DNA from 2 places in the Streptomyces sp. NPDC056452 genome. Region 2 is predicted to be linked to the other one. Evidence: riboswitches for the same ligand, from Rfam matches in the RefSeq annotation. Region 2 holds a riboswitch; the other holds the start of a gene.
What was found. Region 2 has a riboswitch for glycine ahead of gcvP (aminomethyl-transferring glycine dehydrogenase). Riboswitches for the same ligand answer to the same signal wherever they lie in the genome.
Positions count from the first base shown of each region.

Region 1: another riboswitch for glycine. It lies ahead of gcvT (glycine cleavage system aminomethyltransferase GcvT); the one in region 2 lies ahead of gcvP (aminomethyl-transferring glycine dehydrogenase).

Region 1 covers NZ_JBHTRI010000005.1:45,840-60,036, reverse strand. Annotated here, with positions in the region: gene ACFQ6X_RS06745 (ABC transporter substrate-binding protein) at 79-1,746, opposite strand; gene ACFQ6X_RS06740 (enhanced serine sensitivity protein SseB C-terminal domain-containing protein) at 1,933-2,724, opposite strand; gene ACFQ6X_RS06735 (enhanced serine sensitivity protein SseB) at 2,870-3,637, opposite strand; gene ACFQ6X_RS06730 (AAA family ATPase) at 3,779-4,453, opposite strand; glycine riboswitch at 4,642-4,739, shown strand; gene gcvT (glycine cleavage system aminomethyltransferase GcvT) at 4,897-6,030, shown strand; gene gcvH (glycine cleavage system protein GcvH) at 6,122-6,499, shown strand; gene glyA (serine hydroxymethyltransferase) at 6,518-7,777, shown strand; gene ACFQ6X_RS06710 (L-serine ammonia-lyase) at 7,933-9,318, shown strand; gene ACFQ6X_RS06705 (hypothetical protein) at 9,334-9,903, opposite strand; gene ACFQ6X_RS06700 (terpene synthase family protein) at 10,378-11,355, shown strand; gene ACFQ6X_RS06695 (EF-hand domain-containing protein) at 11,570-11,785, opposite strand; gene ACFQ6X_RS06690 (GNAT family N-acetyltransferase) at 11,878-12,516, shown strand; gene ACFQ6X_RS06685 (hypothetical protein) at 12,537-13,724, opposite strand; gene ACFQ6X_RS06680 (polysaccharide deacetylase family protein) at 13,724-14,197, opposite strand, start outside.
Region 2 covers NZ_JBHTRI010000003.1:301,439-315,635, reverse strand. Annotated here, with positions in the region: gene ACFQ6X_RS05265 (sugar phosphate nucleotidyltransferase) at 1-1,579, shown strand, start outside; gene ACFQ6X_RS05260 (DUF881 domain-containing protein) at 1,677-2,597, shown strand; gene ACFQ6X_RS05255 (small basic family protein) at 2,594-2,926, shown strand; gene ACFQ6X_RS05250 (DUF881 domain-containing protein) at 2,932-3,753, shown strand; gene ACFQ6X_RS05245 (FHA domain-containing protein) at 3,815-4,741, shown strand; gene ACFQ6X_RS05240 (MerR family transcriptional regulator) at 4,781-5,524, shown strand; gene ACFQ6X_RS05235 (bifunctional nuclease family protein) at 5,578-6,051, shown strand; gene ACFQ6X_RS05230 (MerR family transcriptional regulator) at 6,214-6,831, shown strand; gene ACFQ6X_RS05225 (DNA polymerase IV) at 6,909-8,363, shown strand; gene ACFQ6X_RS05220 (PRC-barrel domain-containing protein) at 8,285-8,656, opposite strand; glycine riboswitch at 8,790-8,885, shown strand; gene gcvP (aminomethyl-transferring glycine dehydrogenase) at 9,077-11,962, shown strand; gene ACFQ6X_RS05210 (DUF5999 family protein) at 12,032-12,238, opposite strand; gene ACFQ6X_RS05205 (hypothetical protein) at 12,526-13,131, opposite strand; gene ACFQ6X_RS05200 (glutamate--cysteine ligase) at 13,621-14,197, shown strand, end outside.

The sequences.
Region 1 (14,197 bases), on a different contig from region 2:
GCCCCTTTCTGACGTGTCGAAAAGTGGGCTCGCCCGGCCACCGGGAAGGGGTGGCCGGGCGAGCCCACTGATGTGCGGTTACTTGAAGGAGACCTCGGCGAAGTTCTCCTGCGTCAGCGGGGAGACCTTCGGCGGGTTGACGTTCTTGGCGAAAGCGATCGCGGGCGGCGAGGACGAGATCGGGAGACCCGGCAGGTACTCCATGATGGTCTCGTTGGCCTTCTTGTAGGCCTCGACGCGTCCGGCGGGGTCGACGACCTTCGAAGCGGCGTTCACCGAGTCGAAGACCTTGTCGTCCTTGAAGCCCCACTGCTTGTCGGCGCCGGCGAACCAGGTACCGATGAAGTTGAAGCCGTCGTTGAAGTCACCGGTCCAGCCCAGCATGTGCAGGGCGCAGGAGCCGGCCTCGGTGGCGTCCAGGTAGTCCGGGGCCCACTTCATGGCCTTCGGGACGACCGTGATGCCGGCCTTCTCGAGGTCGGCCTTCATCAGCTCGAACATGTCCTGCGGGGCAGGCATGTAGGGGCGGGTGACCTCGGTCGGGTAGCAGAACTCGAGCGAGAGCTTGCTCTCACCGGCGGCCTTCAGAAGCTGCTTCGACTTGTTCGTGTCGAAGGGGTACTGCTTCACCTTGTCCGAGAAGCCGGCGACCGTGTCGGGCATGAACTGCGTGGCGACCTTGCCGCCCTCGGGCAGCTGGGTCTTGACGATGTTCTCGCGGTCGATGGCGTGCGCGATGGCCTGCCGGACCTCGGGCTTCTTCAGCGCCGGGTTCTTCGACTGGGTCATGCCCACGTAGAAGAGGTTGAAGACGTCACGGGTCGGGACCTCGTAGCCCTCGGACTCCAGCGTCTTGATGTCCGCGGGTGCGACCAGGTCGTAGCCGTCGATGTCACCGGCCTGGAGCGCCTGGCGGCGGCCCTCCTCGGTGTCGATCGTGCGGAAGACCAGGTTCTTCACCTTGGCCTTGGCGCCCCAGTAGTCGTCGAAGCGCGCGAGGCTGACTTCCTTGTTGCTCTTGTTCCACTTGGTGATCTTGTACGGGCCGGTGCCGGCGACCGTGCCGGCCTCCTGGCTGTACTTGGGGTACGTGATCGCGTCGCCCTTGGCGGTCGCGTCCTGCTTCTCGTACTCCTTGAGGGCCTTCGGCGAGTGGATCGCCAGGGCCTGCAGGGAGAAGCCGCCGGGCAGGTTCGCCGAGGGCTCGTTGACCTCGATGACCGCCGTGTTGGCGTCCTTCGCGGTGCAGGACTTGTAGTTCGCCTTCGGCGCCTCGGGGTCCTCGTTCTTCGCGAAGCCGCCCATGATGGACTGCCAGTAGTACGAGACCGCGCTGGACTGGTACGTACCCGCCCAGTTGAACCAGTGGTCGTAGTTCGCGCAGACCGCGGCGGCGTTGAACTCCTCGCCGTCGTGGAACTTCACGTTCTTACGGAGGTTGAACGTCCACACCTTGCCGGCGGGGTCGCTCTCCCACTTCTCGGCGAGTCCGCCGACGAGCTTGGAACCGCCGGGCTCGTGCTCGAGCAGGGCCTCGAAGGCCTGACGCGTGACACGGAAGGTCTCACCGTCGCTGGCCAGCGCCGGGTCCAGGGACCCGGGGTCGCCCGCACCTGCGAAGACGAAGGTGTCCTTCGCTCCGTCCTTGGCATCGTTGTCCCGCTCGCTGGAGCAGCCCGTGGCGATCAGGCCGACGGCGACAGCCGCCGTGATCACCCGAACAGTTCGGGACTTGAATATTCGCATGTGGGTCCACCCCAGGTCAGCAGTGTGTGGAGAGGTATTGATTCGCCCGAACACTACATTCGCGAAGCAGCCCGGAGAACAGTCCGCATAGCGGTGATACCTACCTGAGACCCGGACACTCAACAAACCGACCAGATACGGGACATCCTGCCCGCGCTTGTTAACCGGTTCGACATCGGGGCGGGTTCAGCGAAGGTGCGAGGGCGGGTAGCCGTACCCCGGCGCGGCAGCGGGCGGCGGGCCCGCCGGGGCGTGCGCCTCGCGGTCGTAGAACGGACGGGAGTTGGCACGCAGCCACATGGCGACGGGGTCGTACTCGTCGGACATGGACACCGTCGAGACGGGCAGTCCGTCGGGGACCACTCCGATCGACTGCTGCATCATCGCGCGGACCGCGTCGACGGAGGGCCGGCCCGTGTCGTAGAGATCGAGCCCGATCGCGAGGTACGGGGCGCCCAGCGCGGGCTGCACCCAGGCCCGGCGCAGCGCGCGGACGGCGGGGGTGCGGTGGGCGTTGTGCGACAGAAGGGCGTAGAACTGCGGGATCTCGATGGCGGGTTCGGAGAGCTGCAGCGGGCCCGCGGGCATCCGGTCGAGGCCTGTCGCGATGCGGCGCAGGTCCAGCCAGGGGATGCCGACGCCGCCGCCGGGGGCGTGCGGGTTGAGCCAGATACCCCAGCGGTCGGGGAAGAGGGACCGGGCGATCTCGCGGCCGGTGACCAGCTCGTGGGACCGGTTCCAGCCGCTGGCCGAGAGTTCCTGGGCGGAGGTCACGCAGGGGGCGTAGCCCATGCCGTCGATCTCCATGTTGCCGTACTGGGCATCGGGCGAGCCCGCCGTGCCGTGCCAGAGCAGCATCCAGACCCGGCCGTCGGTCAGGGCCTGCAGCAGCGCCTCGTAGGCGTCGAGGCGCCCGGGGGCCACTTGCCGCAGCATGTGCTCGACCTGCCCGGCCTCCGCGGTGCCTGACGCACTCACCCTGGGTCCCGCCCCTCTTCGTTCCGCTGCCCCGTCGTGCCGCGGTGCTGTTGTCCCGCACCCGGGCACAAAGGGTGCGGCCTCGCCATCAAACCAGCTTATGCGCCGCCCCTGACACCGGCTTGACGCCACGGGCGAAGCGGACTCAGTACCCCTCGCGCCGGTAGAACGGCCGTACCTTCTCCAGCATCCAGTCCCCCACGGGGTCCTGGGCCACGTCGAGCAGGACCAGATTGACCGGCCACGGCAGCTGGACCCGGCCCAGCGCACGGCCCAGCGCATCCATCGGGGCGCTCTGTCCGGCGCCGTCCCAGGTGGCGAACTCGACACCGACGAAGAGGACGGGGTCGCCGCCCTCGATGCTGGCCAGCGCCCTGCGTGCGGTGCTCACGACACCGATGTCCTGGAATTCGCCGGCCACCGCGGCGAGGAAGTCGACGGGGTCCTCCTTCCAGTCCGGCTCGTAGAGCCGGACCCGCCCGCCGGAGGGCCCGTCCAGCGCGGTGCGCCCGGCCCGGCAGAGCTCGGCGACGGCCGGCGGCGGCAGCGGCACACCGACCGCCCCGCCGGGATTGACGGCGATGCCCAGCTGCGGGGGCAGCCCGCGGGCGAATTCACGGGCGGGCGCGACGGTGAACGAGAAATGCGCGCCGACGCAGTGCAGGAACTGGGCCTCGGAGCTGAACACCGGTACGTACGCGGCGCCGTCGATGTCGACCGTCGGCAGGTCGAGGTCGGGGCTGTCGGGCCCGCCACCGTTCGGCAGGGGCACCCAGACGCGGCTGCGGCCGAGCACCTCGACCAGGCGGCCGCCGGCTCCGGGCACGCCGAGGGAAGCGCTGAGCACTTCCTCGAGCTCGTTGGCCGGCCATCCGTACTGCGGATGGACGGGGGCCTGGGCCGGAATGTCCACGGTGTCTGTGTCCCTTTCTCGCCATGCTGTGCGGCAGAAACCTTAGTCCGAGCCGCGCCCGGACGGCAGTGACACGGGAAACAGTGCAGGCCGGGCCGCCGGACCGTCCAGATTCCGGACGGCCGGACGGAGCTCACCGGTCTATGCGTTTGCGAACGAAATCCGTTCGATCGCCGTGGCGGCCTCCCGGTCGAGCAGCACCGCGGACGCGCAACCGGGCGGCAGCAGTCCGCTCTCCGTGTCGCGCAGCAGGCGTCCGACCGCACCGCGGTGCCGGGCGAAGGCGTATCCGGAGACACCCCGTCCGCGCTCCCGCTGGCCCGCCCTGGCCACATGAGGGGTGACGTCGAGCAGCACGAGGTGCAGTGTGCGCCCCCGGCGCCCGGCCTCGCGGGCCAACCAGCGCCGCACCCAGGCCTGGGTTCCGCAGTCGTGCACGACGACGGATCCGCCGGAGCGCAGCGCCCGCCACAGCCCGAGGTAGTGCGCGGCGCGGACCAGCGGCCGGTAGAGGGCGTAGGGGAGTAAGGCGGGCAGGGAGCCCGCCCAGCGGTCCCTGGTGTCCTGGGAGTCGATGGCGTGCTCCTGCACCGCGCGCCGGATCAGCGTCGACTTCCCGCTGCCGGGCAGTCCGGAGACCACCACCACATCGCCCGCCACGAAGTCCAGGCTCCGCGCGCCGAGTCCCTTCCTGCCCCGCAGATCCCGCACCACCGGAGCGTGCGTACCCAGGAGCTCCCGAGTGCGGGCACCCTGCTGCGCGGGCATCGCACCGCGTGCTGCCCCTGCGGTCGTCGCGTACGGCTGCAACGTCATCGCCCTCCCCCTGCCGAGTCACCCACACCTGACCTGCCCAAGAAGTGTAAAGAAAAGGTAATGCGGCACAACTGGTTCCGGTCGCACGTGTCGGCACCCGAACGGCCCCGGGTGCCTGCGCGGATCCGGTCGCCCCACTCTGGCGCAATGCGTGCGATGATGACCCCGCCAACTGCATACCGGCCGTTTGAATCCGCGCGGGAGAGTCCCGGTCACTGTGTGCGCCGGGCGCCGAAGGAGCAAGTTCCTCCCTTGAATCTCTCAGGCCCCGTACCGCGTGGATGAGGCAGATCTGAAAAGCGGGCCGCTCGCGCGGCTCCACCCAAGGTGCAAGCCGACCCCCGTAGGGGCTGACCCTTTCAGGGGCTCTCGGCGAACCTCTCAGGTTCCGATGACAGATGGGGAGGGAACGTCCTCTGTCGTCATGCCCTGGAGCCATGCCCATGAGCACTGCCCCCGCCTCCCGTCTCACCGCCCTCGATGCGCTGCATCGATCCCTGGGCGCGACCATGACCGATTTCGCCGGCTGGGACATGCCCCTGCGGTACGCCAGTGAGCGCGACGAGCACAACGCCGTTCGCACCCGGGCCGGGCTCTTCGACCTGTCGCACATGGGCGAGATCACCGTCACCGGACCGCAGGCCGCGGCCTTCCTGAACTTCGCGCTCGTGGGCAACATCGCCACCGTCGGCGTGGGCCGGGCCCGCTACACGATGATCGTCGCCGAGGACGGCGGGATCCTGGACGACCTGATCGTCTACCGCTTGGGCGAGAGCGAGTACATGGTCGTCGCCAACGCGGGCAACGCACAGCTCGTGCTCGACACGCTCGCCGGGCGCGCCGGGGACTTCGACACCGAGGTGCGCGACGACCGCGACGCCTACGCGCTGCTCGCCGTCCAGGGCCCCGAGTCCCCCGCCATCCTGAAGTCGGTCACGGACGCGGACCTGGACGGGCTGAAGTACTACGCGGGCCTGCCCGGCACCGTCGCCGGTGTCCCCGCACTCATCGCCCGTACCGGCTACACCGGCGAGGACGGCTTCGAGCTCTTCGTCGCCCCCGAGCACGCCGAGCAGCTGTGGAAGGCACTCACCGAGGCGGGCGCCCCGCACGGCCTGATCCCGTGCGGCCTCTCCTGCCGCGACACGCTGCGCCTGGAGGCGGGCATGCCGCTGTACGGGCACGAGCTGACCACCGCGCTGACCCCGTTCGACGCGGGGCTGGGCCGGGTCGTAAAGTTCGAGAAGGAGGGCGACTTCGTCGGCCGCGAGGCGCTGCTGGCCGCCGCCGAGCGTGCCGAGACCGCCCCGCCCCGCAAGCTCGTCGGCCTGGTGGCCGAGGGCCGCCGGGTGCCGCGCGCCGGCTTCCCCGTTGTCGCCGTGGGCGAGTCCGGCGGCAAGGTCATCGGCGAGGTCACGTCCGGCGCGCCGTCGCCGACGCTGGGCAAGCCGATCGCCATGGCGTACGTGGACGCGGCGCACGCCGCGCCCGGCACCGAGGGCGTCGGCGTAGACATCCGGGGTACCCACGAGGCGTACGAGGTCGTCGCACTGCCCTTCTACAAGCGTCAGAAGTGACAACGGGGCGTCCCGCACGTGACGTAGTCCCGTCTCACACCGTAAGACCACCGTTCATCAGCACTCCCCCGCGTACAGGAGAATTCAGGTCATGAGCAACCCCCAGCAGCTGCGGTACAGCAAGGAGCACGAGTGGCTGTCGGCCCTCGAGGACGGTGTGGCCACGGTCGGTATCACCGAGTTCGCGGCCAACGCCCTCGGCGACGTCGTCTACGCCCAGCTCCCGGAGGTCGGTGACACGGTGACCGCGGGCGAGACCTGCGGTGAGCTCGAGTCGACCAAGTCGGTCAGCGACCTGTACTCGCCGGTGACCGGCGAGGTCACCGATGCCAACCAGGACGTCGTGGACGACCCGGCGCTGGTGAACTCCGCCCCCTTCGAGGGCGGCTGGCTGTTCAAGGTACGCGTCGCGGAGGAGCCGAAGGACCTGCTCTCCGCCGACGAGTACTCCGAGTTCTCCGGCAACTGAGACCCAAGGGACCCCCTGATGTCGCTTCTCAACTCCTCCCTCCACGAGCTGGACCCGGACGTCGCCGCCGCTGTCGACGCCGAGCTCCACCGCCAGCAGTCCACCCTCGAGATGATCGCTTCGGAGAACTTCGCTCCGGTCGCGGTCATGGAGGCGCAGGGCTCCGTCCTCACCAACAAGTACGCCGAGGGCTACCCCGGCCGCCGCTACTACGGCGGCTGCGAGCACGTCGACGTGGTCGAGCAGATCGCGATCGACCGGATCAAGGCGCTGTTCGGCGCCGAGGCCGCGAACGTCCAGCCGCACTCCGGTGCGCAGGCGAACGCCGCCGCGATGTTCGCGCTGCTGAAGCCGGGCGACACGATCATGGGCCTGAACCTGGCCCACGGCGGTCACCTGACCCACGGCATGAAGATCAACTTCTCCGGCAAGCTCTACAACGTGGTCCCGTACCACGTCGACGAGACCGGCGTCGTGGACATGGCCGAGGTCGAGCGCCTCGCCAAGGAGTCCAAGCCGAAGCTGATCGTGGCCGGCTGGTCCGCGTACCCCCGTCAGCTCGACTTCGCCGCGTTCCGCCGCATCGCGGACGAGGTCGGCGCGTACCTGATGGTCGACATGGCCCACTTCGCGGGCCTGGTGGCCGCGGGGCTGCACCCCAACCCGGTGCCGCACGCCCATGTCGTCACGACCACCACGCACAAGACCCTCGGCGGTCCGCGCGGTGGCGTCATCCTGTCGACGCAGGAGCTCGCCAAGAAGATCAACTCGGCGGTCTTCCCCGGTCAGCAGGGCGGCCCGCTGGAGCACGTGATCGCGGCCAAGGCGGTCTCCTTCAAGGTCGCGGCGACCGAGGAGTTCAAGGAGCGCCAGCAGCGCACCCTGGACGGTGCCCGCATCCTCGCCGAGCGTCTGGTGCAGCCGGACGTCACCGAGGTCGGCGTCTCCGTCCTGACCGGCGGCACGGACGTGCACCTGGTCCTGGTGGACCTGCGCAACTCCGAGCTGGACGGCCAGCAGGCCGAGGACCGCCTCCACGAGGTCGGCATCACGGTCAACCGGAACGCCGTTCCGAACGACCCGCGCCCCCCGATGGTCACCTCGGGCCTGCGGATCGGTACGCCGGCGCTGGCCACCCGCGGATTCCAGGCCGAGGACTTCACCGAGGTCGCCGAGATCATCGCCTCCGCGCTGAAGCCGGCCTTCGACGCCGACGACCTGAAGGCCCGCGTGATCGCGCTGGCCGAGAAGTTCCCGCTGTACCCCGGCCTCAAGTAGGTCACCCGCAGTTTGCACGTCGGGTGGGGGCACCGCGCACACTGAACAGTGAGCACGGTGCCCCCACCCTTGTCCCCGCGCTCTTCGGGCCCACCGGCCCGGCCCGCACCACCCGGCAGACAACGGCGTCTACCAACCCCTTTAGGAGTCCTCCCGTGGCCATCTCGGTCTTCGACCTCTTCTCGGTCGGCATCGGCCCGTCCAGCTCCCACACGGTCGGCCCGATGCGCGCGGCGCGCATGTTCGCCCGCCGCCTCAAGAACGAGGGCCTGCTGGCCCACACCGCATCGATACGGGCGGAGCTGTACGGCTCGCTCGGCGCGACCGGCCACGGCCACGGCACCCCCAAGGCCGTCCTGCTCGGCCTGGAGGGCGAGTCCCCCCGCACCGTCGACGTCGAGGGCGCCGACAGCCGGGTCGAGGAGATCCGCTCCACGGGGCGCATCAGCCTCCTCGGCATGCACGAGATCCCCTTCGACACCGACGAGCAGCTGGTCCTGCACCGCCGCAAGGCGCTGCCGTACCACGCCAACGGGATGACGATCTTCGCGTACGACCACGAGGGCACCCTCCTCCTGGAGAAGACGTACTACTCGGTCGGCGGCGGCTTCGTCGTCGACGAGGACGCGGTGGCCGGCGAGAACCCGATCGTCCCGGACGACACCGTCCTCAAGCACCCCTTCCGCACCGGTGACGAGCTGCTGCGGCTCGCCCGCGAGACGGGCCTGTCCATCTCCTCCCTCATGCTGGAGAACGAGAAGGCCTGGCGCACCGAGGACGAGATCCGCACCGGCCTCCTGGAGATCTGGCGCGTCATGCAGGCCTGTGTCACGCGCGGCATGGCCACCGAGGGCATCCTGCCGGGCGGTCTGAAGGTCCGCCGCCGTGCCGCGAACTCGGCCCGCCAGCTGCGCGCCGAGGGCGACCCGCAGGCGAACGCGATGGAGTGGATCACCCTCTACGCGATGGCCGTCAACGAGGAGAACGCCGCGGGCGGCCGTGTCGTCACCGCCCCGACCAACGGCGCCGCCGGCATCATCCCCGCCGTCCTGCACTACTACATGAACTTCGCCGCGGGCGGCTGCACCGAGGCCGAGAAGGACGACAGCGTCGTCCGCTTCCTGCTGGCCGCCGGCGCCATCGGCATGCTCTTCAAGGAGAACGCCTCCATCTCCGGCGCCGAGGTCGGCTGCCAGGGCGAGGTCGGCTCCGCCTGCTCGATGGCCGCGGGCGCCCTCGCCGAGGTCCTCGGCGGCTCCGCCGAGCAGGTGGAGAACGCCGCCGAGATCGGCATGGAGCACAACCTGGGCCTGACCTGCGACCCGGTGGGCGGCCTCGTGCAGATCCCGTGCATCGAGCGCAACGGCATGGCGGCCGTGAAGGCCGTCACCGCGGCCAGGATGGCGCTGCGCGGCGACGGCAGCCACAAGGTCTCCCTCGACAAGGTCATCAAGACCATGAAGGAGACGGGCGCGGACATGAGCGTGAAGTACAAGGAGACGGCACGCGGCGGGCTCGCCGTGAACATCATCGAGTGCTAAGGGCTGTCCCGTGGGTCAGTCGAAGCAGCCGGTCCTCGCCCCGTCCGTCTCGGAGCCGACTTCTAGCTCGAATCCGGAGCCCGAGTCGAACTCCGGTCCGGCCTTGTAGTCGTGCTCGATCTTCAGCCGGCGGGCTGTGGTGAACTGCACGGTCAGCAGGAGGGAATCGCCGTCCCCGCCTCTGGTGAAGCACAGTCCCGCCGTTGTTTCGGGAGCGCTCAGGCCCGACGGTGCGGACTGCAGGCGCCAGCCGTCCGCCCCGGCGGTGGCGCGGTAGAAGTCCACGACCTCCTGCCGGGGGCCGGGGAAGGCGTAGACGCGTTCGGCGTACAGCCAGGCGTCGCCGCTGTCGTCGATGCAGCCCGCGGGCACCGAGGCGAAGTCCTTGGGGGCGGTCGCCCCCTCCGGAACGGATTCCAGGATCGGCTGGGCTCGCAGTGCCTTCACCCGTGTCGCCGTGTCGTCACAGGTGTTGAACGGGGAGAGCGCGGAGCAGCCGCTCACGCCGGTGGCGAGCAGGGTGGTGGCCAGGAGCAGTGCGCCGGGCAGGGCGGGCGGCCGAGCGGGGTGCGTCCGGGGCGGCATGGGTCTCCCGAGGGTCGTGGGCGGGCGGGCTTCACGGTCCGGGGGGAACGGCAGCCGGAGCGAGAAGAGAGGCTACGACGGTGCCGGACGGTGCTGCTCCGGCACCCAACCCCAGAAGCCCCCTAAGTGCTCATAGATGAGCAGCTGTTCGCAGCGATCATGCAATTTCGGTCACAAGTGGCTTCCCTCTGTCGCCCACAAGGGGTTCACTTGACGTGACGCATGGTGACGCGGTCGCCCCACCGGCTCGCGGATCCGGCTCCGATGTCCAGGCCCCTGGCAGAGGAAGGAGGACCGTGACGGCCACCTCACCTCGTACGGTGACCCTCTGCCCAGAGCTGGTGGGTGCCAGGCGTCCGCTCCGGCGGGCCGGCACCGGTACGTCGCGCCGATGAAATCCCCGCTCCCATCCTTCATTCGCAGCATTCTCGACGAGGGGCACCAATGAGCCAGATTGTTTTACCGGTGTTTCATATGCCGTTCCAGAGCGCAGGGTGTAACCCAGGTGTGGAGGAAACCAAGAAGGCCGCCTGGGAATGGGCGGACGAGAACGGCCTCGCCCTGACTCCGGTCGCCCGGAAGAAGATGCTCCGCACTCGCCCCGAACTCTGGATATCCCTCATATTCCCGGAGGCCTCGCAGAAGCATCTCGATCTCTTCTGCCAGTGGCTCTTCTGGGCGTTCCTGGTCGACGACGAGTTCGACGACGGACCGGCCGGACGCGACCCGCACATGTGCGAGGAGGCGATCGCCCGGCTGGTGGACGTCCTGGACGGCGCCGAACCGCACGGCCCCATGGAGCGCGCACTGGACGGCCTGCGCGAGCGGACCTGCCTGGGCAGGTCACCCGTCTGGATCCGGCAGTTCCGCCGTGACACCGTGTCCTGGCTGTGGACCTACTACGCGGAAGCCGTCGAACGCGCCGCCGGACAGGTGCCGAGCCGGGCCGACTTCGTGAAGCACCGCCGCGACTCGGTTGCCATGCAGCCCTTCCTGGACCTCCATGAGATCACCGCGGGAATCGATCTCCCGGAGTCGGCCCGCAGCCTTCCCGCGTACATCGCACTGCGGAACGCGGTGACCGACCACTCGGGTCTGTGCAACGACATCTGCTCCTTCGAGAAGGAAGCAGTTCTCGGTTACGAGCACAATGCGGTCCGCCTCATTCAGCGGGACCGGAGGTCCACTCTTCAGGAGGCTGTGGACGAGGCCGGAATTCAACTGGCACGCATCGCCGAGCGGGTTCAGCGGGCCGAAAAGGAACTGGCCGAGGAAATAGAGGCCGCGGGTATCGACGGACAGACGCGCGCGGCTCTGGAGCGCTGTGCGCGGGACTATCGCGGTCTGGTCCGCGGTGACTTCGACTACCACGCGCGCGCGGAGCGCTATACGCGTCCTGATCTGGTCGAGGTCGACCGGCGCGAGACGCTGTCCCAGTACTTCGCCGCCTGACGGCGCACGCGCCGCGACAGGGCCCGGGGATCCCGGCTGCGGGGGCCTCGGGCCGCGGCGGCCGTGATCGGGTCGCCTTCCGCCGTCCCGGGACAGGACGCGGCCGAGCGGGGACGATCACCTCACTGCCGGTCGCACCGGCCACAATCGGCCAGATCCGTCCGGCTCCGCAGACGAGTCGGCCCCCGCGCCACCGGCCGGGGGCCCACTGCACTCAGCCCTTGTTCTGAACGGCCCAGAACTCCTCGAACGTGAGCTGCCCGTCACCGTTCGCGTCGTGCGCGTTGATGATCGCCTGCGCCACCGTCTCGGTGACGAACGGGTCGCCGAGCTGCGCCATGGCGCTCTTGTACTCGGCCGCCGTGATCAGGCCGTCGCCGTTCTGGTCGAACTGCTGGAATGCCTTGCGCGCCGACTCGATGTCCGCCACTGTCCCGCCCCTTCGTAAAGCGTTGCTGACGTGGTCAGATTATCGGGCGGAAATCCGGCCCGGTGCGGCGGCCGGTCGGTGATCATGGAGGCATGGCCGACACACTTGCCCAGATCCTCGCAGCGGCGGCACGCGGGACGTTCCCCGCGCCGGACGGCACCACCACCATCGTGGAGCAGCCGAGCGTCCGCGACGCCGGTGTGCTCGCGCTGACCGCTCACTCGGTGGTGTTCAGCGACGAGGACCCGCAGTGGATACGGTCCACGCTGGCCGCCACCCCCTCCGACGCGCTGGGCGCCACCATGAACCCGCACTTCCTGTGCGCGCTGCTGGAGCGCACGGGGCGCCGGACGAACACCATCGATCTGCTCACGGTCGCCGACGCGCTGCCGGGCGGCCCGGACCTGCCCCTGCGGGAGATCCGGGACCCCGACCACCCGCGGGTGGCGCGGGCGATGAAGTACCGCGACGAGGTACGCGTCTGGGCCGCGGACGGCGGTGTGGTGCTGCTGGGCCGAGGGGTCGCCGGACGCTGGGAGACCGCGATCGAGGTGGACGAGGCGGCACGCGGCCGGGGGCTCGGGCCGCGGCTGGCGCGGGCGGCCCGGCAGCTGGTGCCGGACCCGTTCGTGTGGTCGCAGCAGTCGCCGGGCAACGCGCGCAGCGTACGGACGTTCCAGGCGGCGGGGTTCCGGCCGGTGGGCTCGGAGGCGCTGCTGATCCCCGGATAGTGCCGGGCCGGACGGTGCGGTCAGCGGAAGACGCCGGTGTGGCCGAGCGAGTAGCGGCCCGGCTGCGGATAGACGGCCAGCCCGTGCGGCCCGCTGCCGACCGGGATCCTGGCGAGCTGCTTGCCGCTGGCGGTGTCGATCGCATAGACCTCGGCGTCGTAACGCCCGGACAGCCAGAGCACCTTGCCGTCCGCCGACACGCCGCCCATGTCCGGGCTGCCGCCGTCGGGCAGCTGCCACTTCTTGGTGAGCTCCTTCTTCCCGAAGTCGAAAACGGAGACGGAGCCCTCGCCCCGGTTGGAGATGTACATCTCCTTGGAGTCCCGGCTGACATAGAGCCCGTGGCAGCCCTTGCCGGTGGGCAGCAGCTTCGGGGTGGTGAACTTCTTCCCGTCGAGCACCCACATGCCGTGCGCCATCATGTCGGCGATGTAGAAGGTCGATCCGTCCGGGGAGATCTTCACGTCCTGCGGCATGGCGCCCTGCATCGGCAGCTTCTGCTGTCCGACGACCTCCATCTTCTCCGTGTCGACCTTGAGGAGCTCGCCGGAGAACTCGCAGGAGACGATGAAGTAGCGCCCGTCCGCCGAGAAGTCCGCGTGGTTGACGCCCGAGCAGCTCACCGGGACGGTCTTGGCCCGGTCCATGGTCTTCGGGTCGCGGAAGACCAGCTCATGGTCGAGCGAGGCCATGACGACGGCGTACTTGCCGTTCGGGGTGAAGTAGAGGTTGTACGGGTCGGAGACCTCGAGCGTGCGACCGGTCTTCCCGGTGGCCGGGTCGATGGCGGTGAGGCTGTCGCCCACGTCGTTGTTGACCCAGAGCGTCTTCAGGTCCCAGGAGGGCACGACGTGCTGGGGCTGCTGACCGACGGGGATGGTCTCGATGACCTTGTACGTCGCGGGGTCGATCACCGACACGGTGTTGGAGTTGGTGTTGGGCACGTACACCCGGGACGGGAAGCCCTTGACGGCCGGTGACAGTTTTCCCGCGCGGTCGGCGGCGTAGACGTCCTTGGGGTCGAGCACGGGCGGCATCCCCGGCAGTCCCGGCGGGGTCGCGGCCCGTTCCGGCTCGGCCGGTCGTGCGGCGGCCTCGGTACGGGAGGGCCGGGTGTGGTCCGCGGGCGCCTGGCAGGCGGCGAGCGCCGCGACGAGTACGCCCCCGAGCAGGGCCGTGGCTGTGGTGGTGCGCAGGGAGGGAAGCATCAGGTCAGCAGCTCCGTCGTGGTCACCGCGCGCAGTTGGCGCCGGTCGATTTCGGTGAGGAGGAGGGGCAGTGCGGCGACGGTGTCCCGGTAGCCGAAGTGCAGGCTCACCACGGATCCGTTGCGGAGTTCGCCCGCGACCTTGCGGGTGACGGCGGCAACGCCCGGCGAGGTGAAGTCGAGCGAGTCCACGTCGTAGGAGAGGACGTGTGCGTAGCCGGCCCGGCGCGCGAGGTCCTGGACGAGCGGGGTGGCGAACTGGGCGCGCGACGGGCGGAACCAGGTGCCGATGGAGCCGGTGAGGCGGCGCAGCCGCTGCGCGCAGCCGGTGATCTCGGCGTACGCCTCTGCTTCGCCCATCGCGTTGATGTCGAGGTGGCGCTGGGTGTGGTTGCCGAGGTCGTGGCCGCCGTCGAGAATCCGGCGGGCCATCCCGGGGTGTTCGTCGAGCCAGCTCCCGACGGCCAGGACGGT
Region 2 (14,197 bases):
CGACAACGTGTACATCGGCCAGCACAGCAATCTTCGTGGCTGCGTGATCGGCAAGAACACCGACATCATGCGGGCGGCCCGCATCGAGGACGGCGCCGTTATCGGCGACGAGTGTCTGGTCGGCGAGGAATCGATCATCCAGGGCAACGTGCGGGTCTACCCGTTCAAGACCATCGAGGCCGGTGCCTTCGTCAACACCTCGGTGATCTGGGAGTCGCGTGGACAGGCGCACCTCTTCGGAGCGCGCGGTGTCTCCGGGATCCTGAACGTCGAGATCACCCCGGAACTCGCCGTGCGGCTCGCCGGTGCGTACGCGACGACCCTGAAAAAGGGGTCGACCGTCACGACGGCCCGTGACCACTCCCGTGGTGCGCGTGCACTGAAGAGAGCGGTCATCTCCGCGCTGCAGGCCAGCGCCATCGACGTACGGGACCTGGAGAACGTGCCGCTGCCGGTGGCGCGCCAGCAGACCGCGCGAGGCAGCGCCGGCGGCATCATGATCCGGACCTCGCCGGGAGTGCCGGACTCCGTCGACATCATGTTCATCGACGAACGCGGTGCCGATCTCTCCCAGGCACGTCAGCGCAAGCTGGACCGCGTCTACGCCCGCCAGGAGTACCGCAGGGCCTTCCCCGGTGAGATCGGAGACCTCCACTTCCCGTCGAGCGTCTTCGACTCCTACACAGGGTCGCTGCTCCGCAACGTCGACACGGAAGGCATCGCCGATGCGGGCCTCAAGGTCGTCGTCGACGCGTCCAACGGCAGCGCGGGGCTCGTCCTGCCCAGTCTGCTCGGGCGGCTCGGTGTGGACGCGCTGACGATCAATCCCGGTCTCGACGAGTCGCGGCCCACCGAGTCCGCCGAGACCCGGCGCGCCGGTCTGGTGCGCCTCGGGGAGATCGTGTCGTCCGCACGGGCGGCCTTCGGGGTGCGGTTCGACCCCGTCGGTGAGCGGCTCTCCCTCGTCGACGAGCGGGGCCGGATCATCGAGGACGACAGGGCCCTGCTGGTCATGCTCGACCTCGTGGCGGCCGAGCGGCGGAGCGGGCGCGTGGCCCTGCCGGTGACCACCACCCGCGTCGCCGAACAGGTGGCCGCGTACCACGGCACACAGGTGGAGTGGACGACCACGTCCCCGGACGACCTGACGAGGGTGGGGCGCGAGGACGCCACCATCTTCGGTGGTGACGGGCGCGGCGGCTTCATCATTCCCGAGTTCAGCAGCGTCTTCGACGGCTCGGCGGCCTTCGTCAGGCTCATCGGGCTCGTGGCCCGGACCCAGCTCACGCTGAGCCAGATCGACGCCCGCATTCCGCGTGCCCATGTGCTGCGCCGTGACCTCGCGACGCCCTGGGCGGTCAAGGGTCTCGTCATGCGGCGGGTCGTGGAGGCGGCAGGGGAGCGCAGTGTGGACACCACCGACGGTGTCCGGGTGGTGGAGACCGACGGCCGCTGGGTGATGGTGCTGCCCGACAGGGCGGAGGCCGTCACCCATCTGTGGGCCGAAGGCCCCGATGACGCCTCGGCCCAGGCGTTGCTCGACGAGTGGTCGGCGATCGTGGACAGCGCGGGCGACTGAGTCGGGCCTGGTGGCCCGGACGCCGTTGTGCAGCGGCTTCCGGGCCACCGGTGGGGCCATTCGGCGGCAGCAGTCATGACGTGCGACGATGTGCGGCATGTCGCAGCCGCCCCCCGATCGGAGTAGCACCCCGCCGCGTCCCCGCCCCGACGCGTCCATGTCGCTGCTGACCAACGTGATGGACCACAGCCTCGACGAGGGATATGCCGAGGCTGCCGCGCGCCGCAAGGCCGACGGAAGTGCGGGGATGCCCCGCACACTCAAGTCGAAGCTGGGCCTCGCGGCAGGCCTCGTGGTGGCGGCTCTCGTCGTGACGCTCGGTGCCGCCGAGGCCCAGGTCGCGGCGCCGGTCGTGGCGAAGGAGCGCGAAGAGCTCATCGACCGTGTCAACGCGGAGACGACCGCGGCGGACGCGCTGCAGGAGGACGTCGACGAACTGCGCAAGGACGTCGGCGAACGGCAGCGCAAGGCGCTCGAACAGCACGGCGGGGCCAAGGGCGGGCTGGTAGCGCTGCTCTCCGGAGCGACCGCGGTCGAGGGGCCCGGAATCAAGCTCGTCGTCGATGACGCCAAGGACACCGACCAGGGTGGCGGCGGGCCGCGTGAGTCGACCGGCTTCGCGGACACCGGGCGGGTGCGCGACCGTGACATGCAGCGCGTGGTCAACGGCCTCTGGCAGTCCGGGGCCGAAGCGATCGCCATCAACGGACAGCGGCTGACGGCCCTCTCCGCGATCCGCGCGGCGGGCGACGCCATACTGGTCGACAACAGGCCGTTGGTGCCGCCCTATACGGTGCTGGCGGTGGGGGACGGCAAGAAACTCGCCGACGCCTTCCAGGACAGCGCGGACGGCCTGTATCTGCAGGCGCTGCACGAGAGCTTCGACATCCGCACCAGCATCTCCGAGCAGGAGCAGGTGCGCCTTCCGGCCGCGCCGAGCCTGATCGTACGCACAGCAGAGCCTCAGGCCGCAGACACGCGCAGTGGTGCGGCAGAAACAGGGAAGGGCACATCGTGATCGCCGTACTGGGCCTCGTCGTGGGAGTCGTGGTCGGACTGTTGGTCCGGCCCGAAGTGCCGGCGGTGGTCGAGCCCTACCTGCCGATCGCCGTTGTGGCCGCGCTCGACGCCGTCTTCGGAGGTCTGCGTGCCATGCTCGACGGGATCTTCGTGGACAAGGTCTTCGTCGTGTCGTTCCTCTCGAACGTCGTGGTGGCCGCACTGATCGTGTTCCTCGGCGACAAACTCGGTGTGGGCGCCCAGCTCTCCACCGGTGTGGTGGTCGTGCTCGGTATCCGCATCTTCTCCAACGCCGCGGCGATCCGCCGGCACGTCTTCCGGGCTTGAGGCCGATGAGCAACGACGAGAACCCGCGCAACGAGGGACCCGCCGGCGAGCTGCCCGCAGAGGTCCCCGCGCCCGCCCCCGAGACCGGCGCCGACCCGCCCGAGGAGTCCTCCGGGCGCCAGCGGCTGCTGGCGGGCCTCTGGCCGCCCAGGGTGAGCCGGGCCCAACTCATCGTGGCGCTCCTGCTGTTCGTGCTCGGGCTGGGGCTGGCGATCCAGGTCAGGTCGAACAGTGACAACAGCGCGTTGCGCGGTGCCCGCCAGGAGGACCTGGTCCGCATCCTCGACGAGCTCGACAACCGGACCCAGCGGCTCGAGGACGAGAAGCAACGCCTCGACGACCAGCGCACGGAGCTGGAGAACAGCTCCGACCAGGCGGAGGAGGCCCGCAAGCAGACGCGCGAGAAGGAGCGGCAGCTCGGCATCCTCGCGGGTACGGTCGCGGCCAAGGGACCCGGCATCACCCTCACCATCAACGACCCGAGCGGTGCCGTCGAACCGGACATGCTTCTCGACGCCATCCAGGAGCTGCGGGCGGCCGGTGCCGAAGCGATCGAGATCAACGGCGTGCGGGTGGTGGCCAATACCTACTTCTCCGGCGACGGAGGAGACCTGAGGGTGGACGGCCGCAGGATCCGCTCTCCGTACGAGTTCAAGGTGATCGGCAAACCGCAGGACCTCGAGCCGGCGCTGAACATCCCCGGCGGAGTGGTGCAGACGCTCGAGAAGGAGCAGGCCACGGCTGAGGTGGCACAGGCCGAGGAGATCGTCGTCGACGCCTTGCGACCGGCGAAGCTGCCTGACTACGCTCGGTCGTCGCCCCAGTGAGGCCTTGGCGCACGCGGCCCGCAGGACACAGGCACGGGGTTGCGGGGGGTCGGCGCATCGGATCGGTGGCGCGTGGTGGAAACTGTCGGGTGGATACGGACGTTGTGAGGATGTCCGGGTCGGCAGGTGTGTTCATTCAGGGTTCGTCCTGCCCCACGGGCGGGTCTATTTCGGTCAAGGGGAAACGCCCGTGAAGTTGTTTGCGAAGTTGTTCGGAAAGAGCGCACGCGAGGACAGCGGCTCTGCTCGCCACCGTGCTCCGCGCCAGGGTCAGGGCGCCGAGGAGCAGGGCTCGGAGCGCCCGCTCTTCCGCGATGAGGTGCCGGGATCGCCGGGGGACCAGCGGAGTGCCTCCGGCGCGTCGTCTGTTGACCCTGCCGGTGCCGGGCGCATAGGTTTCGGGGAACCATCAACCTCAAGTACGGGTGGAGGGTTCACCCCCGCCCCGGAGGGCTCCTCCATGCCGGTCTGTACGAGGTGCGGCCATCGCAATGGCGAGGCCAGCCGTTTCTGTTCCAACTGCGGTGCGCCGCTGCGGGGCGGAGTGCCCGAGCGTGCCTCCGAGACGACCTCGACGATCTCGATCTCCGGCATCGAGGCGTACGAGGCCGAGGTGACGGGACAGACGGCCGTTCCCTCCCTCTCGCCGGAGGCACAGGCAGCCGTCGACGCGCTGCCCGCGGGATCCGCGCTCCTGGTGGTGCGCCGAGGTCCGAACTCCGGCAGCCGCTTCCTGCTGGACGGAGAGCTGACCACAGCGGGCCGTCACCCGCAGAGCGACATCTTCCTCGACGACGTGACCGTGTCGCGGCGCCATGTGGAGTTCCGCAGGAGCCCGGACGGTAGTTTCACCGTGGGCGACGTCGGCAGCCTCAACGGCACCTACGTCAACCGTGAGCGCATCGATTCCGTCCTGCTGTCCAACGGCGACGAAGTTCAGATCGGCAAGTACCGGCTGGTCTTCTACGCGAGCCAGCGGGGCGTCTGACCCCCCGGACTGCGTCCGGAAGGACCCCCAGGAAGGTTCATGCTGCGAACACCGACAGGCGGTGCCGGCCACGGCACCGCCGCAGCGGACGAGCGCGCCATGAGCATCGGTACGGTGCTTCTGGAGCTGCGCGACGAGTTTCCCGAAGTGACGATCTCCAAGATCCGCTTCCTGGAGGCCGAGGGGCTCATCGAGCCGCAGCGGACGCCCTCCGGCTATCGGAAGTTCAGCCCGGCCGACGTCGAGCGGCTGGCCCAGGTGCTGCGCATGCAGCGGGACCACTACCTGCCGCTCAAGGTCATCCGTGAGCACCTCGACGCCCTCGCCCGCGGTGAGCAGGCCACGCTGCCGTCCGGCGGCGGACAGGGCGAGCTCGTGGACGGTCGCTGGGAGCCGGACCCCGGCCGGGCCACAGCCGCCCGGATCGGGCGCTCCGAGCTTCTTGCCGCCGCCGACGTCAGCGAGGACCAGCTCGTCGAGTGGGAGTCCTACGGGCTGATCACAGCCTCGCCCGAGGGAAGCTACGACGCCGAGGCGGCGACCGTCGCGAGACTTGTGGCGGATCTGGGGCGATTCGGTCTGGAACCTCGGCATCTGCGCGCGGTCAAGGCCGCCGCGGACCGTGAGGCAGGACTGGTCGAACAGGTGGTCGCGCCCCTGCGCCGGCACCGGAATCCGCAGACCAGGGCCCATGCGGAGGCCACCGCGAGAGAGCTCGCCGAGCTGTCCGTCCGGCTTCACGCGGCCTTCGTGCAGACCGCCCTCAAGGTCCGGTTCCACTGACCGCGGCGGAGCCCGACTATCCAAACATGGCGGGCACGTCCTAGGGTTGCTGTGTGAACGAGCTCGACGTTGTGGGTGTCCGGGTGGAAATGCCCTCCAACCAACCGATCGTGCTCCTGCGTGAAGTGGGAGGCGACCGGTACCTCCCCATTTGGATCGGCCCTGGGGAAGCGACCGCGATCGCCTTCGCCCAGCAGGGCATGGCTCCGGCCAGGCCGCTGACCCATGATCTCTTCAAGGATGTGCTCGAGGCCGTCGGCCAGGAGCTCACCGAGGTCCGGATCACGGACCTCAGAGAAGGGGTTTTCTACGCGGAGCTGGTCTTCGCCAGCGGAGTCGAGGTGAGCGCGCGACCGTCCGACGCCATAGCGCTCGCCCTGCGCACCGGAACGCCGATCTACGGCAGTGACGGTGTGCTGGACGACGCCGGGATCGCCATCCCGGACGAGCAGGAGGACGAGGTCGAGAAGTTCCGTGAGTTCCTCGACCAGATCTCGCCGGAGGACTTCGGTACGAACAGTCAGTGACCGTCCCGCGCGGTGCCCGCATCCGAGAAGCCGTTCCCGGAAATGAGACACGGGAAACCACCCTCAGGGTGATTATCACTCGGCGTGCCGAGTGTGGCGATCGTTGACGCACCCCTGGTGACTGCCTACCTTCGAGATGGCAGGTCAAGGACGGAGGTCGGCGTGAGAAGCAGCGGCGACGGTACGGCTGCGGGTGGGCCGTACCGGCAGCACAGCAGTGCGGCCGACCACACCATCAGACAGCCGGTTCAGCCGGCGGCGGTGGCAGCGGACGGTGCGGTAGTGGCAGGTGACATCGGCTACCGGGGGCCGACGGCGTGCGCGGCGGCCGGTATCACCTACCGACAGCTCGACTACTGGGCCCGTACGGGCCTGGTGGAGCCGAGCGTGCGTCCGGCGTACGGATCGGGGACGCAGCGCCTCTACAGTTTCCGGGACGTCGTTCTCCTCAAGATCGTGAAGCGGTTCCTCGACACAGGTGTCGCGCTGCAGAACATCCGCACCACGGTCCAGCACCTGAGGGCCCGCGGATTCACGGATCTCGAACGGATGACCCTCATGAGCGACGGGGCGACGGTCTACGAGTGCTCCTCGCCCGACGAGGTCGTGGATCTGCTCCAGGGGGGCCAGGGAGTATTCGGTATCGCCGTGGGCGTCGTCTGGCGTGATGTCGACGCGACCCTCTCCCAGCTCCACGGCGAGCGGGTCGACACGGGGGAGACACTGATCGGCAACAACCCCGCGGACGAACTGGCCCGGCGGCGCAACCGCGCGGGCTGAGCCACCGGGCCTGCCCCGCGCGCCGCACGGGCGCGGAGCAGGCCCGTTGTCAGTGGCATAGGGCAGCATCGGTTGATGTGAGATCCGCTCCCACCATCCTGCATCTGGACATGGATGCCTTCTACGCCTCTGCCGAGCAGGCGGCGAAACCCAGCCTGCGCGGCAAACCGGTGGTGGTGGGCGGGCTGGGGATGCGCGGGGTGGTGGCCACAGCGTCGTACGAGGCCCGGCGCTTCGGTGTGCATTCGGCGATGCCCATGGGGCAGGCGAGACGACTGGCACCCAATGCCGCCTATCTGGTGCCGCGCTTCGCCCTCTACCGGACGGTGAGCGACCAGGTGATGGAGCTCCTCGGGCGGCTGTCGCCGCTCGTCGAGCCGCTCAGCCTGGACGAGGCGTTCGTCGACCTGGAAGCCGGTGGGGTCGCCGACGACGCGGCATCGGCCCGTGCGATCGGCGAGCAGCTGCGCACGGTTATCAGAGGTGTCACCGGACTCAGCGGTTCGGTCGGTCTGGCCGGTTCGAAGATGCTGGCCAAGATCGCCTCGGAGGAGGCGAAGCCGGACGGTCTCCTGCTCATCGAGCCGGGTACGGAGCGCGAACTGCTCGCACCCATGTCCGTGCGGATCCTGCCGGGCGTCGGGCCCGCCACCGGGGACCATCTGCGGCGTGCGGGGATGACGGTGGTCCAGGACCTGGCCGACGCGGGGGAGGCCGAGCTCGTCCGCCTGCTGGGCAAGGCGCACGGCGTCGCGCTGTACCGCATGGCACTCGGGCACGACGACCGCCCCGTCGTCGCGGAACGGGACGCGAAATCGGTATCGGTCGAGGACACCTTCGACGTGGACCTGCACGACCGGGTCCGGGTCAGGACCGAGGTGGAGGGGCTGGCCGGGCGGTGCGTGGAGCGCCTGCGGGGCGCGGGGAGGTCGGGGCGGACCGTCGTGCTCAAGGTGCGCCGGTACGACTTCTCCACGCTCACCCGCTCCGAGACCCTGCGCGGCCCCACCGACGACCCCACGGTCGTCAGGGAGGCCGCGGCGCGGTTGCTGGAGGCCGTTGACACCACCGGGGGCGTACGGCTCCTCGGAGTGGGCGTCACCGGCCTGGCGGACTTCACCCAGGAGGATCTCTTCGCACAGGCCGCCGACGCACGGCAGGCGCTGTCGGACGAGTCGGAGGACGGGGCGGACGGTGCCCCCGACGAGCCGGTCACGGAGGAGGAGGCGGCCGAGGAGCAGGCCGACCGGCTCGCAGGCCGGAGGTGGCCCGCAGGCCATGACGTACGGCACGACGTCCACGGCCACGGCTGGGTGCAGGGCAGCGGTGTCGGCCGTGTCACGGTCCGGTTCGAGGAACCGGGGGAGCGGCCGGGCCGGGTGCGCACGTTCCGCGTCGACGATCCGCAGCTCCAGCCGGCCGACCCGCTTCCCCTGGTGAGGGACCCCGTGGACTACTCCTCGTGGCCGGCCAGCCTGCCGAAGTCCCTGTCCGGCCCCGTACCGCCCGGCGAGGCGGAGTCCAGCCCGTAATGACGGTAGAGCTGCAGCTCCTGCTCGGGGGAGAGATGACGGCCGACACCGAAATCGGGGGCGTCCTTGATCAGGGCGCGGTCGAAGGGGATCACCAGGGTGCCGTCGACGAATTCGCTCGGTTCCAGCGGGACGAAGGCGTCCCGGGTGAACAGCCCGGTGCGCACGGCCGCCCACTCGGGTACACCGGTGGCGTCGTCGAGATAGACCTCGTCCACCGTTCCGATCTTGGAGCCTTGGCGGTCGTAGGCCTTGCGGCCGATCAGGCTGCGCGGATCGATGTCGGTCTGCACGGTGCCTCCCACTGGTCGCACTGCGGTCAGGGTGGTCGCAACTGCTCCACAGGCACTACGAAAGGCCAGATCCGGGCCTTCGGCCACTCGAGACGGCCGGCGCCGACCCGCTGGTAGGCTGGAACACGGCTGCTGACCCTGTGCGGGAGAGTCCTCCGGAGAAATCCGGAGGCGCCGAAGGAGCAACTCCTCCCCGGAATCTCTCAGGCCCCCGTACCGCACGGACGAGGTCACTCTGGAAAGCAGGACGGGATCCGTACGGCACGTGCCGTCGCGGGCCCCATCCTCACCGACGGTGAAAGCCGGTATGCCTCAGGGCGTGCCGGTGAAGCTCTCAGGTCGAGATGACAGATGGGGAGGCCGTTCGGGCAGCCACGCCGTGGTGCCCCTCGCAGGTCGTGAGACCAGGAGGCCTCCATCATGACCCCCCGTCGCACTCCGCTCTCCCAGCTGGAGCAGGGCATTCCCTTCGAGCAGCGCCACATCGGGCCCGATGCCGAGGCCCAGGCCAAGATGCTCGCCCAGGTCGGATACGGCTCCCTCGACGAGCTCACCGCCGCTGCCGTGCCGGACGTGATCAAGAGCGCCGAGGCGCTGGACCTTCCGGCTGCCCGTACCGAGGCCGAGGTCCTGGCCGAGCTGCGACGCCTCGCCGACCGCAACCAGGTGCTCGCACCGATGATCGGGCTCGGCTACTACGGCACGTTCACCCCGCCGGTGATCCTGCGCAACGTCATGGAGAACCCCGCCTGGTACACGGCGTACACGCCCTACCAGCCGGAGATCTCCCAGGGGCGGCTCGAGGCCCTGCTGAACTTCCAGACGATGGTGGCCGACCTGACCGGTCTGCCCACCTCCGGTGCCTCCCTCCTCGACGAGGGCACGGCTGCTGCCGAGGCCATGGCGCTCGCACGGCGCGTCGGCAAGGTCAGGAACGGCGTCTTCCTGGTCGACGCCGACACCCTGCCGCAGACCGTCGCCGTGATCCGGACCCGCGCCGAGCCGACCGGCGTCGAGGTGGTCGTCGCCGACCTCACCGACGGAATTCCGGCCGATGTCGCCGAGCGCGGCGTCTTCGGTGTCCTGCTGCAGTACCCGGGTGCCTCCGGAGCGGTCCGTGACATCAAGCCCGTCATCGACCGTGCCCACGAGCTCGGTGCGATCGTCACCGTCGCAGCCGATCTGCTGGCCCTGACGCTGCTCACCTCGCCCGGCGAGCTGGGCGCGGACGTGGCCGTCGGCACCACGCAGCGCTTCGGCGTCCCGATGGGCTTCGGCGGACCGCACGCAGGCTTCATGGCTGTCCGAGAGAAGTTCGCGCGCAGCCTGCCCGGCCGTCTCGTGGGCGTCTCCGTCGACGCCGACGGCAACAAGGCGTACCGCCTCGCCCTCCAGACCCGCGAGCAGCACATCCGCCGGGAGAAGGCCACCAGCAACATCTGTACCGCGCAGGTACTGCTCGCCGTCATGGCGGGGATGTACGCCGTCTACCACGGCCCCGACGGTCTGCGCACGATCGCGTGGCGCACCCACAGGTACGCCACGATCCTGGCCGACGGCCTGCGCGCCGCCGGTATCGACGTGGTGCACGGCGCCTACTTCGACACGCTCACCGTGAGCGTCCCCGGCGGTGCTGCCGGCGTGGTCGCCGATGCCCGCGAGCGCGGAGTGAACCTGCGGCTCGTCGACGCCGACCACGTCTCCATCGCCTGCGACGAGACCACCACCCGTGCGCAGATCGCGGCTGTCTGGGCCGCCTTCGGAGCCGGCGGCGACGTCGAGGCCCTCGATGCCGCCGCGGACGACGCGCTGCCCGGGAACCTGCTTCGTACCGACACAGTCCTCGCCCACCCGGTCTTCCACCAGCACCGTTCCGAGACGGCGATGCTGCGCTACCTGCGCAAGCTCGCCGACCGCGACTACGCGCTGGACCGCGGCATGATCCCGCTCGGCTCCTGCACCATGAAGCTGAACGCCACCGCCGAGATGGAGTCGATCACCTGGCCCGAATTCGGTGCGCTGCACCCGTTCGCGCCGGCCGAGCAGGCACAGGGCTTCCTCACCCTCATCCGCGAGCTCGAGGAGCGCCTCGCCGAGGTCACCGGCTACGACGCCGTCTCCATCCAGCCCAACGCCGGCTCCCAGGGCGAGTTCGCCGGCCTCCTGGCCGTGCGCGCCTACCACCGGGCCAACGGCGACGAGGGGCGTACGGTCTGCCTCATCCCGTCCTCCGCGCACGGCACCAACGCCGCGAGCGCCGTGATGGCGGGCATGAAGGTCGTCGTCGTGAAGACCGCCGACGACGGCGAGGTCGACATCGACGACCTCCGCGCCAAGATCGAGAAGCACCGTGACGAACTCGCGGTCCTCATGATCACCTACCCGTCCACCCACGGTGTCTTCGAGGAGCACGTCGCCGCGATCTGCGGCGAGGTGCACGACGCGGGCGGTCAGGTGTACGTCGACGGCGCCAACCTCAACGCGCTGGTGGGCCTCGCCAAGCCGGGCAAGTTCGGCGGCGACGTCTCGCACCTGAACCTGCACAAGACCTTCTGCATCCCGCACGGCGGCGGCGGCCCGGGCGTCGGCCCGGTCGGTGTCCGTGCGCACCTGGCGCCGTACCTTCCCAACCACCCGCTGCAGCCCGCCGCGGGCCCCGAGACCGGCGTCGGCCCGATCTCGGCAGCCCCGTGGGGCTCGGCCGGAATTCTGCCCATCTCCTGGGCGTACGTGCGCCTGATGGGCGGCGAGGGACTGAAGCGTGCGACGCAGGTCGCCGTACTCGCGGCCAACTACATCGCCAAGCGTCTGGAACCGCACTTCCCGATCCTGTACAACGGCCCGGCCGGTCTGGTCGCGCACGAGTGCATCGTGGACCTGCGCCCGATCTCCAAGGCGACCGGCGTCAGCATCGACGACGTCGCCAAGCGGCTGATCGACTACGGCTTCCACTCGCCGACGATGTCGTTCCCGGTGGCCGGGACGCTGATGATCGAGCCCACCGAGAGCGAGGACCTCGCGGAGCTCGACAGGTTCTGCGACACGATGATCGCCATTCGCGGTGAGATCGAGAAGGTCGCATCCGGTGCATGGAGCGCGGAGGACAACCCGCTGAGCAACGCCCCGCACACGGCGGCTGCGCTCGGTGGCGAGTGGACGCACGCCTACAGCCGCGAAGAGGCTGTCTTCCCGGCCGGCGTCACGCCTTCGGACAAGTACTGGCCGCCGGTGCGCCGGATCGACGGCGCCTTCGGCGACCGCAATCTGGTCTGCTCCTGCCCGCCGCTGGACGAGTACGACCAGTAGGAACGCGGACACCTTCGGGGCCGGTGCGGAGACTTCTCCGGGCCGGCCCCCGTGTTTCTCCGGCCGCGGTCAGGCGGCCTTCATCACCTGGCCGGTCTTCAGCGGCCGGTGCGGGGCGATGATCTGCCCGTCCGGGAGCAGCTCACCGGTGTCCTCGAAGAGCAGGACGCCGTTGCACAGCAGGCTCCAGCCCTGTTCCGGGTGGTGGGCCGTCAGGCGCGCGGCTTCCCGGTCGTTGGAGTCGGCGGTCGGGCAGGGTGGCTGGTGCTGGCACATGGATGGGTTCTTTCGCTGCGTTGAGTCGAGTGTCCTGCGGCTTGACGATGTGTTCATGGCCGCCCCCGTATCAGTCGGTCCGGTCCCAGTGTTGCCCTACGGGCGTCTTTCCGCAGGGATTTCGCAGCAGCTGCTCTTCTCCTCTCATGACGCATCACCCGGCCGGACGGTTCAACGCAACTGCACTGTCCCTTCGGGTGGTTCGGGGTGGCCTGAAGGGGCTAGTCCGGACGGGTACGGATGCGCCCCCGCCGTGGTGCACGGCGGGGGCGCATGGCGTTCGAGGATCAGGCAGGGGACCCGAGGAGACCGGGCAGGCCGGGAAGCGGAGCCGGGGTGACACGCATCGTCATGACCGGAAGCAGATCGGAGACGCGGTGCGGTCGGTGGGCCGTGATTCCGGGAGGCGCGGGCGCGAGGGGCACCAGCACATCCGTCGGGGCGAGCGTGCCTCCCCCGGCATCTGCTTCGGTGTCTGCGTGCAGCCACAGGGTGAGCATGTAGAGCTCCGGCACGGACAGCAGGCGCGGCTGGTAGTGCGCTGCCGCCGAATCCGCCTGCCGTACGGCGAGTTCGGTCGAGACGATGTACGGCCCCTCGAAGAAGTGGGAGAAGGTCCAGCCGTCGGCGGTGAGCATGGTGTCCGCGGCGGCCACGGCGCGCTCGCCGCTGCGGATCAGGAAGCGCCAGCCGGCCAGGCGGGTGCGGGGCGTGGAGTCGTCCGGGACGATCCGGTCGAGTACGTGGACCGGAAGGGGCAGTTCGGGGCTCAGCGATCCCTGGACGGACCGGAGAGCGGGCGTGTGGGCCTCGCGGACTGCGGTGGGAGAACCGAGTGCCGCGAGAACGCTGCGCAGTGCGGGCGCTGGGGCCGGAGAAACATGCAGCGGCATAGTGGGTCGCCTCTCACTTGGAGACACGGTGATGCGTGGGCGGGTGTGCAGACGGCGCTGTCGGCGTGCGGGGCCAGAGGAAGGCCGGTGACGGGCGGACGGGCCGGTGCGTCAACTCTCTGCCTCGTTCGCAGAGTTTATACGACAAGTGTTCACACGGTGTTTCGTCTAGCTGTCCCACATATTGCACGCAAGGTGGGATCGAGCCTTTGAAATGCGGAGTTCGTGTTGGTTCGGCAGGCCCCGGACGCCCCCTGCCAGGTTTTCTTCCGACACAGCGGTAGGCTGAAACCCATCGGTGTTTCTACCACGCATCCAGCAGCGACTGTGCAATGGCCGCATGCCGAAGGAATGTGCCCCCGGCTTCTGTCGCCAGACTAGCGGGTACCCGTGGACATCGGGGCGTTATAGATCACCCCGTCTGGGCATTATCGATCGTGATGCGAGCGGCCTGGGCCGCGGGCCGCCCACTCGAGGAGGGACCCTTCGATGGGCGAGAAGGTCGTGGCGGGCGCCTTTGACCTGTCCGATCGGCAGGCGTACCGGAAAAAGCTCTCCCAGTGCCTGGAGGGGCTGGAGAGGCTCCTGTCGGAGGAGAGGTTCGATCGTCCCAGAAATCTCATGGGTCTGGAGATCGAACTCAATCTGGCGGGCTCCGACGGTATGCCGAGGATGCGGAATGCGGAGGTGCTCCAGCGGATCGCCAGCCGGGATTTCCAGACCGAACTCGGGATGTTCAACCTGGAAGTAAATATCCTTCCGCACCGGCTGAGCGGACGGGTTTTCGATCAGCTCGCCGAGGAGCTCCGTACCGGACTTGCATATGCCCACAGGAAGGCCGCCGAGGTCGATGCCGGGATCATGATGATCGGAATCCTGCCGACTCTCGGCCGCCACGACGTGGTCTCGGCCAATCTGTCGGACGTGGACCGCTACACGCTTCTCAACGATCAAATGGCCGCGGCGCGCGGCGAGGATTTCGCCCTCGATATCGAGGGCGTCGAACGCCTGGTCGCCACCTCCGCCTCCATTGCGCCCGAGTCGGCGTGCACCTCGGTCCAGCTCC